Regions from separate parts of the Rhizobium sp. NZLR8 genome, predicted to be linked through region 2. Evidence: riboswitches for the same ligand, from Rfam matches in the RefSeq annotation. Region 2 holds a riboswitch; the other holds the start of a gene.
The links. Region 2 has a riboswitch for glycine ahead of gcvT (glycine cleavage system aminomethyltransferase GcvT). Riboswitches for the same ligand answer to the same signal wherever they lie in the genome.
Positions count from the first base shown of each region.

Region 1: another riboswitch for glycine. It lies ahead of HJB89_RS30605 (D-amino acid dehydrogenase); the one in region 2 lies ahead of gcvT (glycine cleavage system aminomethyltransferase GcvT).

Region 1 covers NZ_JABDVY010000021.1:73,671-80,848, forward strand. Annotated here, with positions in the region: gene HJB89_RS30585 (malonyl-CoA synthase) at 1-1,169, shown strand, start outside; gene HJB89_RS30595 (heme-binding protein) at 1,478-1,906, shown strand; gene HJB89_RS30600 (GlxA family transcriptional regulator) at 2,377-3,507, shown strand; gene HJB89_RS30605 (D-amino acid dehydrogenase) at 3,854-5,110, opposite strand; glycine riboswitch at 5,256-5,345, opposite strand; gene HJB89_RS30610 (RidA family protein) at 5,413-5,754, opposite strand; gene HJB89_RS30615 (alpha/beta fold hydrolase) at 5,865-6,692, opposite strand; gene HJB89_RS30620 (glutathione S-transferase family protein) at 6,815-7,178, opposite strand, start outside.
Region 2 covers NZ_JABDVY010000018.1:6,054-13,231, reverse strand. Annotated here, with positions in the region: gene gcvP (aminomethyl-transferring glycine dehydrogenase) at 1-1,802, opposite strand, end outside; gene gcvH (glycine cleavage system protein GcvH) at 1,802-2,164, opposite strand; gene gcvT (glycine cleavage system aminomethyltransferase GcvT) at 2,188-3,324, opposite strand; glycine riboswitch at 3,401-3,481, opposite strand; glycine riboswitch at 3,485-3,573, opposite strand; gene HJB89_RS28425 (hypothetical protein) at 3,732-4,112, shown strand; gene HJB89_RS28420 (copper chaperone PCu(A)C) at 4,186-5,187, shown strand; gene HJB89_RS28415 (hypothetical protein) at 5,260-5,526, opposite strand; gene crcB (fluoride efflux transporter CrcB) at 5,648-6,025, shown strand; gene HJB89_RS28405 (RluA family pseudouridine synthase) at 6,120-7,109, shown strand; gene HJB89_RS28400 (HAD-IA family hydrolase) at 7,106-7,178, shown strand, end outside.

The DNA.
Region 1 (7,178 bases), on a different contig from region 2:
TATCCAAACCTCACGGCGCGATCATCGAAACGCTCGATGCCGACGGCAGCGGCTCGTTGCTGGATCTCGCCCGGGATGAGCCGGCCGACTTTGTCGACGCCTCGCGTTCCGCCGATGATCTGGCTGCGATCCTCTACACGTCGGGAACGACGGGACGCTCCAAGGGGGCGATGCTTACGCATGGGAACCTGCTCTCGAACGCCCTGACCTTGCGAGATTATTGGCACGTCACCGCCAGCGATCGACTGATCCATGCCTTGCCGATCTTCCATACGCATGGGCTGTTTGTCGCCACGAACGTCACACTGCTCGCCGGCGCCTCGATGTTCCTGCTGTCGAAGTTCGACCCGGAGGAGATCCTGTCGCTGATGCCTGATGCAACGATGCTGATGGGCGTGCCGACCTTCTACGTGCGCCTCCTGCAAAGCCCGCGCCTCGACGAGCAAGCGGTCGCCAGCATCCGCCTTTTCATCTCCGGTTCGGCTCCGCTGCTGGCCGAAACCCATACCGAGTTCCAGGCACGTACCGGTCACGCGATTCTCGAGCGCTACGGCATGACGGAAACCAATATGAACACGTCGAACCCCTATGAGGGCAAACGGATTGCCGGAACGGTCGGTTTCCCGCTGCCTGACGTGACGGTGCGCGTCACCGATCCCGCCACCGGGCTCGTGCTGGCGCCTGAAGAAACGGGCATGATCGAGATCAAGGGACCGAACGTCTTCAAGGGTTATTGGCGCATGCCGGAAAAGACCGTGGCCGAATTCACCGCCGACGGTTTCTTCATCAGCGGCGATCTCGGCAAGATCGACCGGGAAGGCTATGTCCACATCGTCGGTCGCGGCAAGGATCTGGTGATTTCGGGTGGATACAACATCTATCCGAAAGAGGTCGAGGGCGAGATCGACCAGATCGAGGGTGTGGTTGAGAGCGCTGTGATCGGCGTGCCGCATCCCGATTTCGGAGAAGGCGTAACGGCCGTCGTCGTGTGCAAGCCCGGCGCCGTCCTCGATGAAAAGACCATCGTCAGCGCCCTCCAGGACCGTCTCGCCCGCTACAAACAACCCAAGCGCATCATCTTCGCCGACGACCTGCCGCGCAACACGATGGGTAAGGTTCAGAAGAATATCCTGCGGCAGCAATACGCCGATCTTTATACCAGGAGCTAGAGCAATTCCAGGAAAAGTATGAAGCGGTTTCCCGTAAGGAATTGCGTAAAAACAAAAACTTAGAGCGGTTCTGCGTTTCCATGAAAAGCTGAACCGCTCGAAGCCGGCTGCGCCCTCTGGGAGGAGGGTGCGTCGACATCCCGCATCAATCTTGAACACAACAACTACGGCGCTGGAGGCGTCGGAGGGAGGGGAATCATGGGTATTGAATTACTGGCCATAGGCCTGCTGGTCGCTATGTTCATCATTGCGACGATCCAGCCGATCAAAATGGGTGAACTAACCCTGGAGAATGCGGGGGTAACGACATGCTGACCATCAAGCGGCTGAGCCTCGAAGACGCGCGGATACTGATAGAAGGCGCATCGGCGAAGGCGAGAGAAATCGCGGTTCCGATGTGCATCGCAATCAGCGACGAGTCGGGACACCTCATTGCGTTCGAGCGCATGGATGGTGGAAAGATCACCAGTGCAACCATCGCGCAGGACAAAGCTTATACCGCTGCGGGGGCGAAGAGAACGACAGAAAGTTACGGCGTTGCTAGCCAGCCTGGCAATCCGGCCTACGGCATCAACTCTGCAATCGGCGGCAGGCTAATCGTGGTTGGTGGAGGTCTGCCAGTCATCATAGGCAACGAGGTCGTGGGCGCGATTGGCCTAAGTTCCGGCACTCCCTCGCAGGATATCGAATGCGCTCAGGCCGGTATTGATCTTTTTATGAGTGTGCTTGGGGGGTGAAAGCACTGCCTTCCTGCTCAGGCCCTATCGAGCGTCGTTGAAAGTCTGAAGTGGATGTCACCTGCCAGGTTCGAGACGCACAGTTTAAGGGAAGCTGGTAGGGATTCTCCTTTCCCCCAAGCTTAAATGGGAGCAGGTTACCCCCGCATAGAGCGGGAAATAGCCTCGTTGACAAACGGGGATGTCAAGAGGAAAATAACTAAAATTGGTGCGGCGGTGATGCAGAAACGGATCCGCTAAAAACCAGTATAAGGGAACTTGAGGATTAAAATTAAGCGCAACTTGACTTGCTTTCGCGATCTCAGCACCGCTTCCTGACCCCACGGGCAGTCAGCATTCGGTCAGAGATCATTATCGTCGAACCTTGAGACTTCGCCATGCATGGATCTTCTATGCGAAAAGCAGTGGCGGGCATCTAAGGAGTGTAGGCAGGCCGCTACGATGAGCCATTGTTGGCAGGAGATTCTACGATGATGCCGGTTCCGGGAGTGCGACGGCTTGTGAAGGTTGGCTTCATCCTCCTTCCAGGTTTCACGATGTTTTCGTACTCTGCCCTAGTCTATATTCTGAAGCATTGCACCGATCCCGCGGCCGCGGTGGGGATTGACTTTGAATATCTCGTTTTAGGACAAACCCCGGCTCAGACCACCTGCGGTATCCAAATTCCCCCCACCGCGCCCTTGCAGGCTGCCCGCACTTGTAACTACGTTTTTGTGATAGGCGGTAGAAATGCAGCTCCAATTGAAAACCGAAGATTGATTTTGGAAGCACTGACTGGCGCTGATATGAACAGCGCGACTTTGGTCGGAACCGGTTCCGGACTGTTTGTGTTGATTGAAGCCGGCTTCTTCGACAGGTTGCCCTGCGCCACGGACTGGTATCGCGGCCATGATAAGAATATCCGTTTTGCAGAGGTGCAGCAAACCCCAGGCTTGAACTTGATAGTTTGCGGCAGGCGAGTTAGCTGTGCGGGAGGGCTAGCCACGCTGGAGCTTGGTTCATGGCTGTTAGAACGTCACTATTCGGCCATCGGCGCCGACGTTCCTGCACCACAAGAGCTTTCCACCTCGCAGCCCGAACGTGATGAGACCCTTGCTCGAGAAAGCGCACTCGATGCGAGAGTAGTGAGGGCAATCAAGATCATCGAACGAAATCCTGGCAAGCCGTCGAATGTTAAGTCTCTTGCGTCGTCTTTGGGAATTTCTAAGCGCCAGGTCGAACGCCTTTTCCAGCAGGAAATGAAGCAAACGGTCCAACAGTACTCCCGTGAACTAAGGCTTGGTTATGGATACTGGCTTCTTCTAAATACCACCAAGTCGATCACGGAAATCGCGGTGGTTACTGGTTTCTCCGATAGCTCACATTTCAATCGGTGCTTTCGATCGCGGTTTGCAGCGACCCCATCACAAGCGCGACAATCAAAAGTATCAGTGGACGATGTTGTATCACCGCAATGGTCCTCTCTCTACGAGAGAATTGAAAGGAGTGAACAGGATTTGGACCTGTCGCGATCCAGAGTGTCGGTTTATACAAGTTTGGCTCACTCAGTCGTCAGTTCTTCAAATCGTACCCGTCCTACCTTGGCCTTCAGCGAGAACTAGTGAGTTGATCTCGCTCTCGGCACAGCTATCGCTGTGCTCGCGTGGAGACCGTCGGCTGGCCTGAGCGGGAAGCCGATCAACCCAGTCGGTCATTCTGGAGATGGAACCCTATCCACCTTTACCTCTTCAACTATTTCCCCGTCCCCCGAACTCGACGCCATTTTTTTTGGCATCCGTCCGTCGATGCCCTGCAGCCAAGCTGCGCCGGCGTGATCGCAAGCGAGCCACGGCTACGGCCCACATTGTCCGCCTTCAAGCTTCTTGGCAGGCACGTTATGCGATTTCGATCAGGACACCTTGCTGCCCGCGAAAATGCGGCGAAGCCATTGTCGAATCTAAAGTCTAATCAAGCTTCACCAGCCGATTGGCCTGTTTCGACAGGCAGTTCCTTTGCTAAGCACTCCGCAAGCATTGCCGCTGTCGCAGCCGACAGTGTCCACCCCAGATGTCCATGGCCGGTGTTGTAAAATACACCCGGCATGCGACCTCGTCCAACCTTAGGCATCATATTCGGCATCATGGGCCGTAGACCTGCCCACGGCACGACTCGATTAGTGCCAACTCCTGGGAAGATCATGCGTGTCCAATCGACGAGAGGCTTGACTCGATCATTACGGATGTCCCAGTTCAGACCATTGAGTTCCGCCGTACCTGCAACTCGAAACCGGCCCATCCCCAGCCGACTGGTGACTATCTTGGCTCGATCATCAAGAAGGCTGACCCAAGGCGCCGACTGTTGAGAGATTTCATCATCCAGATGGACTGTGATCGAGTAACCTTTAACTGGATAGATGTTGAGGCGGTCACCCAGCATCGCCGCCAAATTGCGACTGGCCGAGCCCGCACAAACAACGATTGCATCGGCTTCGATCACCTGAGGCTCGCGTCCGGTCTCCGTCGTCGAGTAGGTTAACTGGAAGCGGCCGCGCCGCTCAATCCGATTTACCGTCGCATCGTACAAGAATTTTGCGCCCCGGTTCTCGCACGCCTTGGCAAGTCCGGTCGTGTACTTGTGAATGTCTCCGGTAGAATCCGAGGGCGTAAAGAATCCGCCATGGAAATTTCCGTGCAGAGTCGGCTCGATCGTCTTCATCTCGTTCGACGTCACCGGCTGACGGTCCAACCCTCCCTCAACAAGTAGGCGGTTTACCACGTTCGCGTGCTCAAAACCTTGCTTGTCCCAGTAAACGTGAATAATACCGCGACGAATGTGATCAAAGTCGATCTTTTCCTGTTCTGCTATTTCAAACATGAACTTGCGCGCAGCGATTGCCAATCTAGTTGTGGCGATAGTGTTCTCGCGATAGTTGGAAATGTTGGAGATAAATTCCGCCAGCCAGCTGTATTTATGCCAAGATGGCTTCGGGTTCATCAAAAAGGGAGCGTCCCTTCTGACCATCCACTTGATTCCCTTCAACAGGGTCGACCAGTGGTTCCATACTTCTGCGTTGCTGGCTGAAAGTTGTCCGCCATTAGCGAACGACGTTTCCATCGCTGCATAACGTTGTCGTTCCACGATGGTGACATTGTAGCCAGCGCGTAAAAGTGAGTAAGCCGTCGATACGCCAGCTATGCCGGCGCCAATTACAACAATCTTTCGCATTCTTGCTCTCCAGACAGATCAATAAGCGCAGATCTCAAAATCTGCGGCTGTCCCCAAATCTGTCCATTTACCTGAGAGCTTAACCGACGCGCTTGGCCTCGGCGTTCCCCTTCGGTGGACGCCCAAGGCGTCTCTCTCCAGAGTGTTCGAAAGTACGGTCACTTTTGCCTGAGAGTTTCCTTGGGGGGTTGCTCCGTCGGCGTCGGCGTATGCCGATCTCTCCCGTACCATCTTAAACGATATTGCCTCGGTTGCCGGCCTGTGTGATTTTCAGGCCGGCTTTTTGATTGAAGTCACGGCGATCAGATTGCTGCGGTGACGATGAATTCGACCTTGAATTTTGGCGTGGTCAGCTTGGCTTCGCTGGTGGCACGGGCCGGCGGGTTTGCCGGATCGATCCAGGCTTCCCAGACGGCATTCATTTCGGCGAAATCGGAGATGTCCGAGAGATAGATGACCGTCTGCAGGATCTTCGACTTGTCGCTGCCGGCAGCAGTGAGCAGGCGGTCGACGTCGGCAAGTGCGCTCTTGCATTGATCGGTGACACTCTCGCCTTGGCCGACCCGGCCGGCGAGATAGACGGTATTAGCGTGGATGACGGCGTTGCTCATGCGGGCGCCCGGTTCGATGCGCTGAATGCTCATGGACTTCTCCTGGAAAAATTGAGCTGCGATGGAGGCCCCGCACGAAAAGCGAGGCCGGGGAAAATCTTTAGCCGCGACGACGCTGGCTGTTTGAAACGCGCGTGCGACGTCTAGGTAGATTTAGTCGTGTCGGCTTGGCCGCGCATGATGGACTGGGCGAATGAGACAAGGACAGCCGCCGCCTCGGACACCTTCTCTGGAAGGAGTGCATGGCCAGCACCGTGAATGATTTCCAACGTTGTTAGGTGGCCTACACGGTCTCGCAAGAAGTCTTCTTCGGGGACGGGTGCGATCTTGTCAAATTCCGGCGCGACGTAAAGGACCGGGAGATTTTTACCCACTTCGGTCCAGCTACTGTCGGCGGTCGCGTTTGTCGCGGCGAGCTGGAATTGAGAGACCTCTGTGTGCCACCCGTTTAGCCATACGGAAGCATCATGCCCCGGAGCGAAGAAGTCGCGCTTCAAATAAAATAGACGATCTGCGTCCGGCTTGGAATTATCGGATACGACATTCACAGAAATCAGGAGTTCGGGCGATATCGTACTGCCGATAATCGCTGCGAGAAGTCCGACGGATCTTGTCATCGAAGGCCAATGATGGGCGAGAACGCGCGCGACCCAGTTGCCGAATGCGTGGCCCACCACAAACAATGCTTCGGGTTTTTCCGGCGCGCAATCAGCTTCGATTGCAGCAACGACATCGGCGGCAAGATCGATCAATGTGATGCCTTCGGTTGGCCCTGAGCTTGCGCCTATGCCGCGTGGCTGCGGTCGCAAAACACGAAAACCCGCCGCAGCAATCATTGGTGCGATTTCATCGAAATCCGAAGCGCCTCTCGCCAGCGAGGGGAGCAGGACAATACGTGGGCCTTTACCTTCGACTAGAAGTTCGACCTGGCCGTCAAGGGTTGGGATCAGTTTGCGTTCGAGGTTCGACATTTTTGCATCCTATTTGGTGGAAGCCGCGATAATCCGTTGAGATGGTAAGCTATAGTCTTGTAGGCAGCAGCAGTGTGGATCGTTGTCATTGCCGTTGGTAGCTACGTCCCACACTTTCCTCCCTACTGGGGCTTCGAGCTATCGAAAAATCTGGTAGAGGCCAAGGATGGGCGCGTCTGTATGGATTGATGCCAGTCGGAGAGCGTCGGGTATTTTTCTCGCCAACCGAGCTTCGGAAACCGAAAGTCAGCGTATTCAGCAACGATGGCCAATGTAATTGACGACAGCCCAAAAGGCTGTTGTGCAAGTCCCTCGACTGTCGCCTCCAGATTTGTCCATATCTTGCTTGCCTTCAGATTGAAGGCGTTGATGAGGGCAATCTGTTTTTCGGCCTTGAGAGATTCGATACGCCATTGCACTAACAGGTCGAGAAACCCATTGCACAGTGCGTGCAGCCGAAGCTCTTCGATCCGCCGCTCCGCCAAG
Region 2 (7,178 bases):
TGCGCCGAGGTCGGGATCAGGCAGACGTCGCGATGGCCCTCGCCGTTGGCGATATGAAAGTTGCGGATCGTCAGCAGACCGGCATATTCACCTTGCGCGCCGGAATTCGGCTGCATGGAGAAGGCGTCGTAGCCGGTGATGGCGCAGAGCTTTTCGATCAGGTCGTCGATCATCTCGCGGTAGCCGAGCGCCTGATCGGCCGGCACGAAGGGATGGATGTCGGAAAATTCCGGCCAGGTGATCGGCAGCATTTCCGCCGTCGCATTGAGCTTCATCGTGCACGAACCAAGCGGGATCATCGAGCGGTCGAGGGCCAGATCCCGGTCGGAGAGCCGGCGGATGTAACGCGTCATCTCGCTTTCGGCGCGGTTCATGTGGAAGATCGGATGGGTGAGGTAATTGCTGGTTCTGAGCAGGCCTCTCGGCAGCCGGTAGGAAGGCTCGAAATCGGCGATGGTGAAATTGCCACCGAAGGCGCGCCAGACGGCTTCGAGCGTTGCCGGCCGCGTGCGCTCGTCGAGGCTCATGCCGATCCCAGTTTCGCCGACCTTGCGCAGATTGACGCCTTCGGCAACGGCGGCGCGCAGGATGAGCCCCTGCATGTGGCCGACATCGACGGTGATAGTGTCGAAGAAGCTTTCCGGCTCGACCTTATAGCCGAGCTTTTCCAGGCCCTTGGCCATCAGCACGGCCTTCTGGTGAACCTGCTGGGCGATCGCCTTGATACCCTCGGGACCATGGAAGACCGCATACATCGAGGCCATGACGGCCAGCAGCACCTGGGCGGTGCAGATGTTCGACGTCGCCTTCTCGCGGCGGATATGCTGCTCGCGGGTCTGCAGCGACAGGCGATAGGCGCGGTTGCCGCGGGCATCGACGGAAACGCCGACGAGACGGCCGGGCATGGAGCGCTTGATGGCATCCTTGACCGACATATAGGCCGCATGCGGGCCGCCGTAGCCGACCGGGACGCCGAAGCGCTGCGAGGAGCCGACGGCGATATCGGCACCCATTTCGCCGGGCGATTTCAAGAGCGTCAGCGCCAGGATGTCGGCGGCGACGATCGATATGGCGCCGGCCTGGTGCAGGCGGGCAATCAGGCCGGTGAAATCATGGACGTGACCATGCGTGCCCGGATATTGGAAGATTGCGCCGAAGACATCGACCGGATCGAGATCGGTGAAGGGATTGCCGACAATCACCTGCCAGCCGAGCGGCTCGGCGCGGGTGCGGATCAGGGCGATGGTTTGCGGATGGCAATCGGCATCGACGAAGAAGGCCTTCGCCTTCGACTTGGCGACGCGTTCGGCAATCGCCATGCCTTCGGCGGCGGCGGTCGCCTCGTCGAGCAGCGAGGCATTGGCGACGTCGAGGCCGGTGAGGTCGCAGACCATCGTCTGGTAGTTGAGAAGCGCTTCCAGGCGGCCCTGGCTGATCTCCGGCTGGTAGGGCGTATAGGCCGTATACCAGGCGGGATTTTCCAGGATGTTGCGCTGGATGACCGGCGGCGTGATCGTGCCGTAGTATCCCTGGCCGATCAGCGACACCAGCACCTTGTTCTTGTTGGCGGTCTCGCGCAGCTTGTCGAGCGCCTCGCGCTCGGTCATCGGCGCGCCCCAGACGAGTGGCGCCTTCTGGCGGATCGAGGGCGGCAACGTCGCGTCGATCAAGCCGTCGAGGCTGTTATAGCCGATCACCTTCAGCATGTCGGTCATCTCGGCCGGCGAGGGGCCGATGTGACGGCGATTGGCAAAATCGTAGGGCTGATAATCGGTGAACTGGAATTCGGTCGGCGTCGTCATTACGCGGTGAGCTCCTTATAGGCGGCCTCGTCGAGCAAGCCGTCGGCATCCGCGGCATTTGCAAGCTTCAGCTTGAAGAACCAGCCGGCGCCCTTAGGATCGGAATTGACCAGCGACGGATCGGCAACGATGGCCGGATTGACCTCGGTGATCTCTCCGTCGAGCGGACAATAGACGTCGGAGGCAGCCTTGACGGATTCAACTGTCGCGGCATTGCCGTTCTTGGAGAAGGTCGCGCCGACTTCCGGCAGTTCGACGAAAACCAGGTCGCCGAGCTGATCGACGGCATAATTGGTGATACCAACCGTCGCAACGCCGCCTTCGATCTGCAGCCATTCGTGTTCTTCGGTAAATTTCAGCATTGTTCGTCCTCTCTGGAAAAGCTTTAGCGTTTGTAGGTCGGTGTGACGAAGGGCAGGGCGCTGACGGTGATCGGCAGATATTTGCCGCGCACCTCGGCGTAGACGAGCGTGCCGGCCGCTGCATGGGAGACCGGAACATAGCCCATGGCGACGGGACCTTCGACGCTGGGGCCGAAGCCGCCCGAGGTGACTTCGCCGATTTCGACCTTGCCCTCGGCATCGGCATAGAGCTTGGCATGGCCGCGCACCGGCGCCTTGCCTTCCGGCTTCAGGCCGACGCGGCGGCGGGCAGCGCCGTTTTCGAGTTCGGAAAGGATTCGGCCGGAGCCCGGGAAGCCGCCGGCGCGTGCGCCGCCCGTGCGCCGCGCCTTCTGCATCGCCCATTCCAGCGCTGCTTCGACCGGCGAGGTGGTGGTGTCGATATCGTTGCCATAGAGGCAGAGACCGGCTTCAAGGCGCAGAGAGTCACGGGCGCCGAGGCCGATCGCCTGGACATCGGGATGCTCGAGCAGCCGCATGGTGACATCCTCGGCCTTATCAGCCGGGATCGAGATTTCGAAACCGTCCTCGCCGCTATAGCCGGAGCGCGAGACAAGACAGGAAACATCGTGCAGGCGGCAGTGGCGCACATCCATGAATTTCATCGCTGCGACGTCGGCCCAGAGTTCGGCGAGAACCTCGACCGCACGCGGTCCCTGCAGCGCGATCAAAGCGCGGTTCAGCAGCGTGATATCGCATCGGTCGCCGATATGGGCCTGCAGATGGGCCAGATCGGCCTCCTTGCAGGACGCGTTGACGACGACGAAAAGATGGTCGTCGAGATGGGCGATCATCAGGTCGTCGAGAATGCAGCCGCTGTTGTCGGTGAAAAAGCCATAACGCTGGCGGCCTTCGGCAAGACCGAGGATATCGACCGGAACCAGGCTTTCGAGCGCCAGCGCGGCATCCTCGTAGCTGCCGGATTTCGCCTTCACGATGACTTGGCCCATGTGGGAGACATCGAAGAGGCCGACCTCGGTGCGGGTATGAAGGTGCTCCTTCATGACGCCGGCGGGATATTGCACCGGCATGTCGTAACCCGCGAACGGCACCATGCGGGCGCCGCGCGAGAGATGCAGGGCATGCAGCGGGGTTTTCTTCAGGGCAGCAGTATCGTCCAAAAGACGCCTCCGGGGTTTGCGCCTTCTCGCGAAGGCACGGGCTCAAATCTGAAGGCGCGGCTGCGCACTTCTCTCCTGAGCCCCCTCTGTCCCTTTGCCTGAGATTGTTATCCCTTCGGCGAGCGTTTCGAGAACGCTTCTCTCCAGAGTTCCGTCTGCCCCTTGCTGGTCCTTTTGCCTGAGAGTTTCCGGGGCGGTTGCTCCTTCGGCACCGGTGGCGAAAGCACCGGATTCTCCCAACAAGGTTGGCGCAATTATCCGGCGGTTGTGGCTCTTGGCAAGCGGCAAATGTCGTCACCGAGCAAATTTTTGTCGTCTTATACCGATCCGGCCTTAAACTGCAGCAAATCTGCTTTTGCATTTCGGCTGTAAACCGGCTATCGCGACTTGCTGTTGAAGGGGATCTCATGCGGCCGACCGGACTGAAAGCGACGCTGTTTTTGCGCATGCTTTGCGCATTGAGCTTCGCGTTGCTCGGTCTTGCCCATCAGCCGCCGCAGGCTGTCGCCTCCGAAGGCTATCATGCGGCGGCCTATATGCTGCCCGACGGCAGCTTCGCTTCGCTCTGCGTCACGGTGAAGGACGCAGACGGCAAGACCGCCTCCTTCAAGCCGAATTGCGAAGCCTGCCGGCTGTCGGCCACCGTGATCCTACCGGCACCGGATGCCGGCTCCTGGCTCGAACGCAAGCTCGCCTCGCTCGTCAATTCGCCGATCGAAACCGCCGCCGTTACCGGTGCACGCGCCGTCAGCCGGGCAAATTCCCGCGCGCCTCCCATCCTCGGCTGATCTGCCTTCGCACTTAATGATGCAGCATGCCGGTCCGCCTGAGAGAAATTCGCGGCCGGCGAGGAGATATCCGATGAAGATTAGCAAGACATTTGGCAAGACATTCGCGCTTGCCGCCCTTCTTTCCGCGACCGCCATCGCCGGCGCAGAAGCGCATGTGACCTTCCTCGACAGGGAAGCGACTGAGGAGACCACCATTCTCGCGACGCTGCAGCTGCCGCACGGCTGCGACGGCAAGGCCACCACGGAAGTGCGGGTCAAGCTGCCGGAAGGCTTCGTCTTCGCCAAGCCGCAGCCGAAGGCCGGCTGGGAGCTCGAGGTGATCAAGGGCGACTACCAGAAGATCTACGACAATCACGGCGACAAGGTGAAGACAGGCGCGGTCGAGATCCGCTGGAAGAACGGCAATCTCTCCGACGATTTCTACGACACCTTCGTCATCCAGGGTAAGGTTTCGGGCGTCGATGCCGGCACCTCGCTCGCCTTTCCGGTGACGCAGATGTGCGGTGACACGGTCGAGGCCTGGGATCAGGTGGCAAAGGATGGCGGCGACGCGCATGGGATGAAAAGCCCGGCACCGCTTCTGAAGGTCGTCGCCGGCGAAGACCATGGCCATGACCATGACGACATGGCCGGCATGGACATGTCCGGTATGACCGGTATGGGTGCTGCGGCACCGGCTGGAGAAACGGTCAAGGCCGGCGATCTCGAAGTCTCTGGCGGGTTCGCCAAGGCGATGCTGCCCGGCCAGCCGGTCGGCGGCGGCTTTTTCACCGTGAAGAACAACGGCCAGACGGACGACCGGCTGCTATCCGTGACATCGCCTGCGGCAGGCGAGGTTCAGATCCACGAGATGGTGACCAAGGACAACGTCATGCGGATGCGCCAGCTGAAGGACGGCATCGCCATCGCCGCTGGCCAGACGGTCAAGCTCGAGCCCGGCAACCTGCATCTGATGTTCCAGAAGGTGAAGACGCCGTTCAAGCAGGGCGATAGCGTGCCGGTGACGCTGACCTTCGAAAAGGCCGGAAAGATCGACCTGGTGCTGCAGGTGCTGTCGGTGCAGGGCAAGTAAGCGCGATCCGATGAAACAGCAAAGCCTGCGACTGTGATCCAGTCGCAGGCTTTCCTTCAAAAGGCGGTTGCCTCAGACCTCTTCGTAGGATTGCAGAGCCTGCTTGAGGCCGGCCTGCGGCTGGCGGTTGCCCTTGGCCATCAGGTCGAGCGCCACTTCCGTCGACTGGATGATGCTGGAGGGCTCCTCGGCCTGATCGGGGCTGTCGGCCTTCAATTGCCGGTCGGCGATGCGGCGTGCATCGCGCGCGGCGGTGCTGGTCGCGACACGCTGGGGAATCCTCAGCGATTCGAAGGCAATGGCAGCGGTGTTGGCCGATACGGACAGGAGCTGGGTCATGCCGTCACGGTATCGGCATGATATTGGCGCCATCATAACAAAATCATCGGCATTTTACCGGATGGTAAGAATTCATTCCGTCACGATTGGAATCTCTGCGGAGTTGCGATAAATCCGGCGGATGATCCAGGCTCTTCTCGTCGCCGTCGGCGGCGCTATCGGTTCCCTCCTCAGATATTATATCGGCCAGTGGACGCTGAGGCTCATGGGCCCGGCCTTTCCCTGGGGCACGCTTGCGGTCAATGTCGTCGGCTGCTTCGTCATCGGCGTCTTCGCCGAGCTGATCGCGCGGAGGTTCAACGCCTCGGTGGAACTGCGGCTTTTGCTGATCACCGGCTTCCTCGGCGGCTTCACCACCTTCTCGGCCTTTTCGCTGGATGCGATCTCGCTGTTCGAGCGTGGCGAGGCGGCGGCGGGCGGTATCTACATCATGGCGAGCGTCGGGCTTTCGATGGCCGCCGTCATGGCAGGCCTTGCCGTCATGCGCGCTTTGGCCTGATTTCTTTTCCGGTTTCCGTTTTGCTTGAAAATGCTCTAAAGGCTGCGGCAAGAACGCCGGCTTGGCCCGCGCTGCAATTTCCGAAAGATTTTTTATGGCTGGCATAGAACATATCAAGGTTGAACCCGACGAAGCAGGCATGCGGCTCGATCGCTGGTTCAAGGTGCATTTTCCCGGGCTCGGTTTCGGTCCGCTGCAGAAGCTTTTGCGCTCCGGCCAGGTGCGTGTCGACGGCGGCCGTGTCAAATCGGATGCGCGCGTGCAGCCCGGGCAGACGGTGCGGGTGCCGCCGCTCGATGTCGATGCGAAGAAGTCCGGACCGATCGCCGGCAAGGATCTCAAGCATTCGTCCGATTTCGAACTCCTGTCGCGCATGGTGCTGCATGAGGACGATAAGGTGATCGTGCTCAACAAGCCGCCCGGTATTGCGGTGCAGGGCGGCTCCGGTGTAGCCCGGCATATCGACCAGATGCTCGAAGCCTGGACCAGCCCGAAGGGCGAGAAGCCGCGGCTCGTCCACCGCCTCGACCGCGATACGTCAGGGGTTCTCGTCATCGCCCGCACCCGCGGCGCCGCACAGAAGCTGACGGCCGCCTTCCGCGAGCGTGATACCAAGAAGACCTATTGGGCGCTGGTCAAGGGCGTTCCGCGCAAGCACGAAGACAAGATCTCGACCTGGCTCGTCAAGGAGCCGACCGCCGATGGCGACCGGATGCGCATCGCCAGACACGGCGAGGACGGTGCCGACCATGCGATTTCCTTCTACCGCGTGCTGGAGACGGCGGCGCAGAACCTCGCATGGCTGGAGATGGAGCCCTATACCGGCCGAACCCACCAATTGCGCGTTCATGCCCTGCATATCGGCCATCCGATCATCGGCGATCCGAAATATTTCGACGATGATCCGAATTGGGATTTTCCGGGCGGCGTGCAGAAGAAGCTGCATCTGCATGCGCGCCGCATCGACATCCCGCACCCCTCCGGCGGCCGCCTGCGCGTCAGCGCGCCACTGCCGTCGCATATGGTGCAGACATGGAACCTGCTCGGTCTCGACCTTGCCGGTGCTGAAAGGGACAGCGAATGAAACTCGCCCTTTTCGATTGCGACGGCACGCTGGTCGACAGCGCCGGCCTGATCCATGAAACCATGCGTC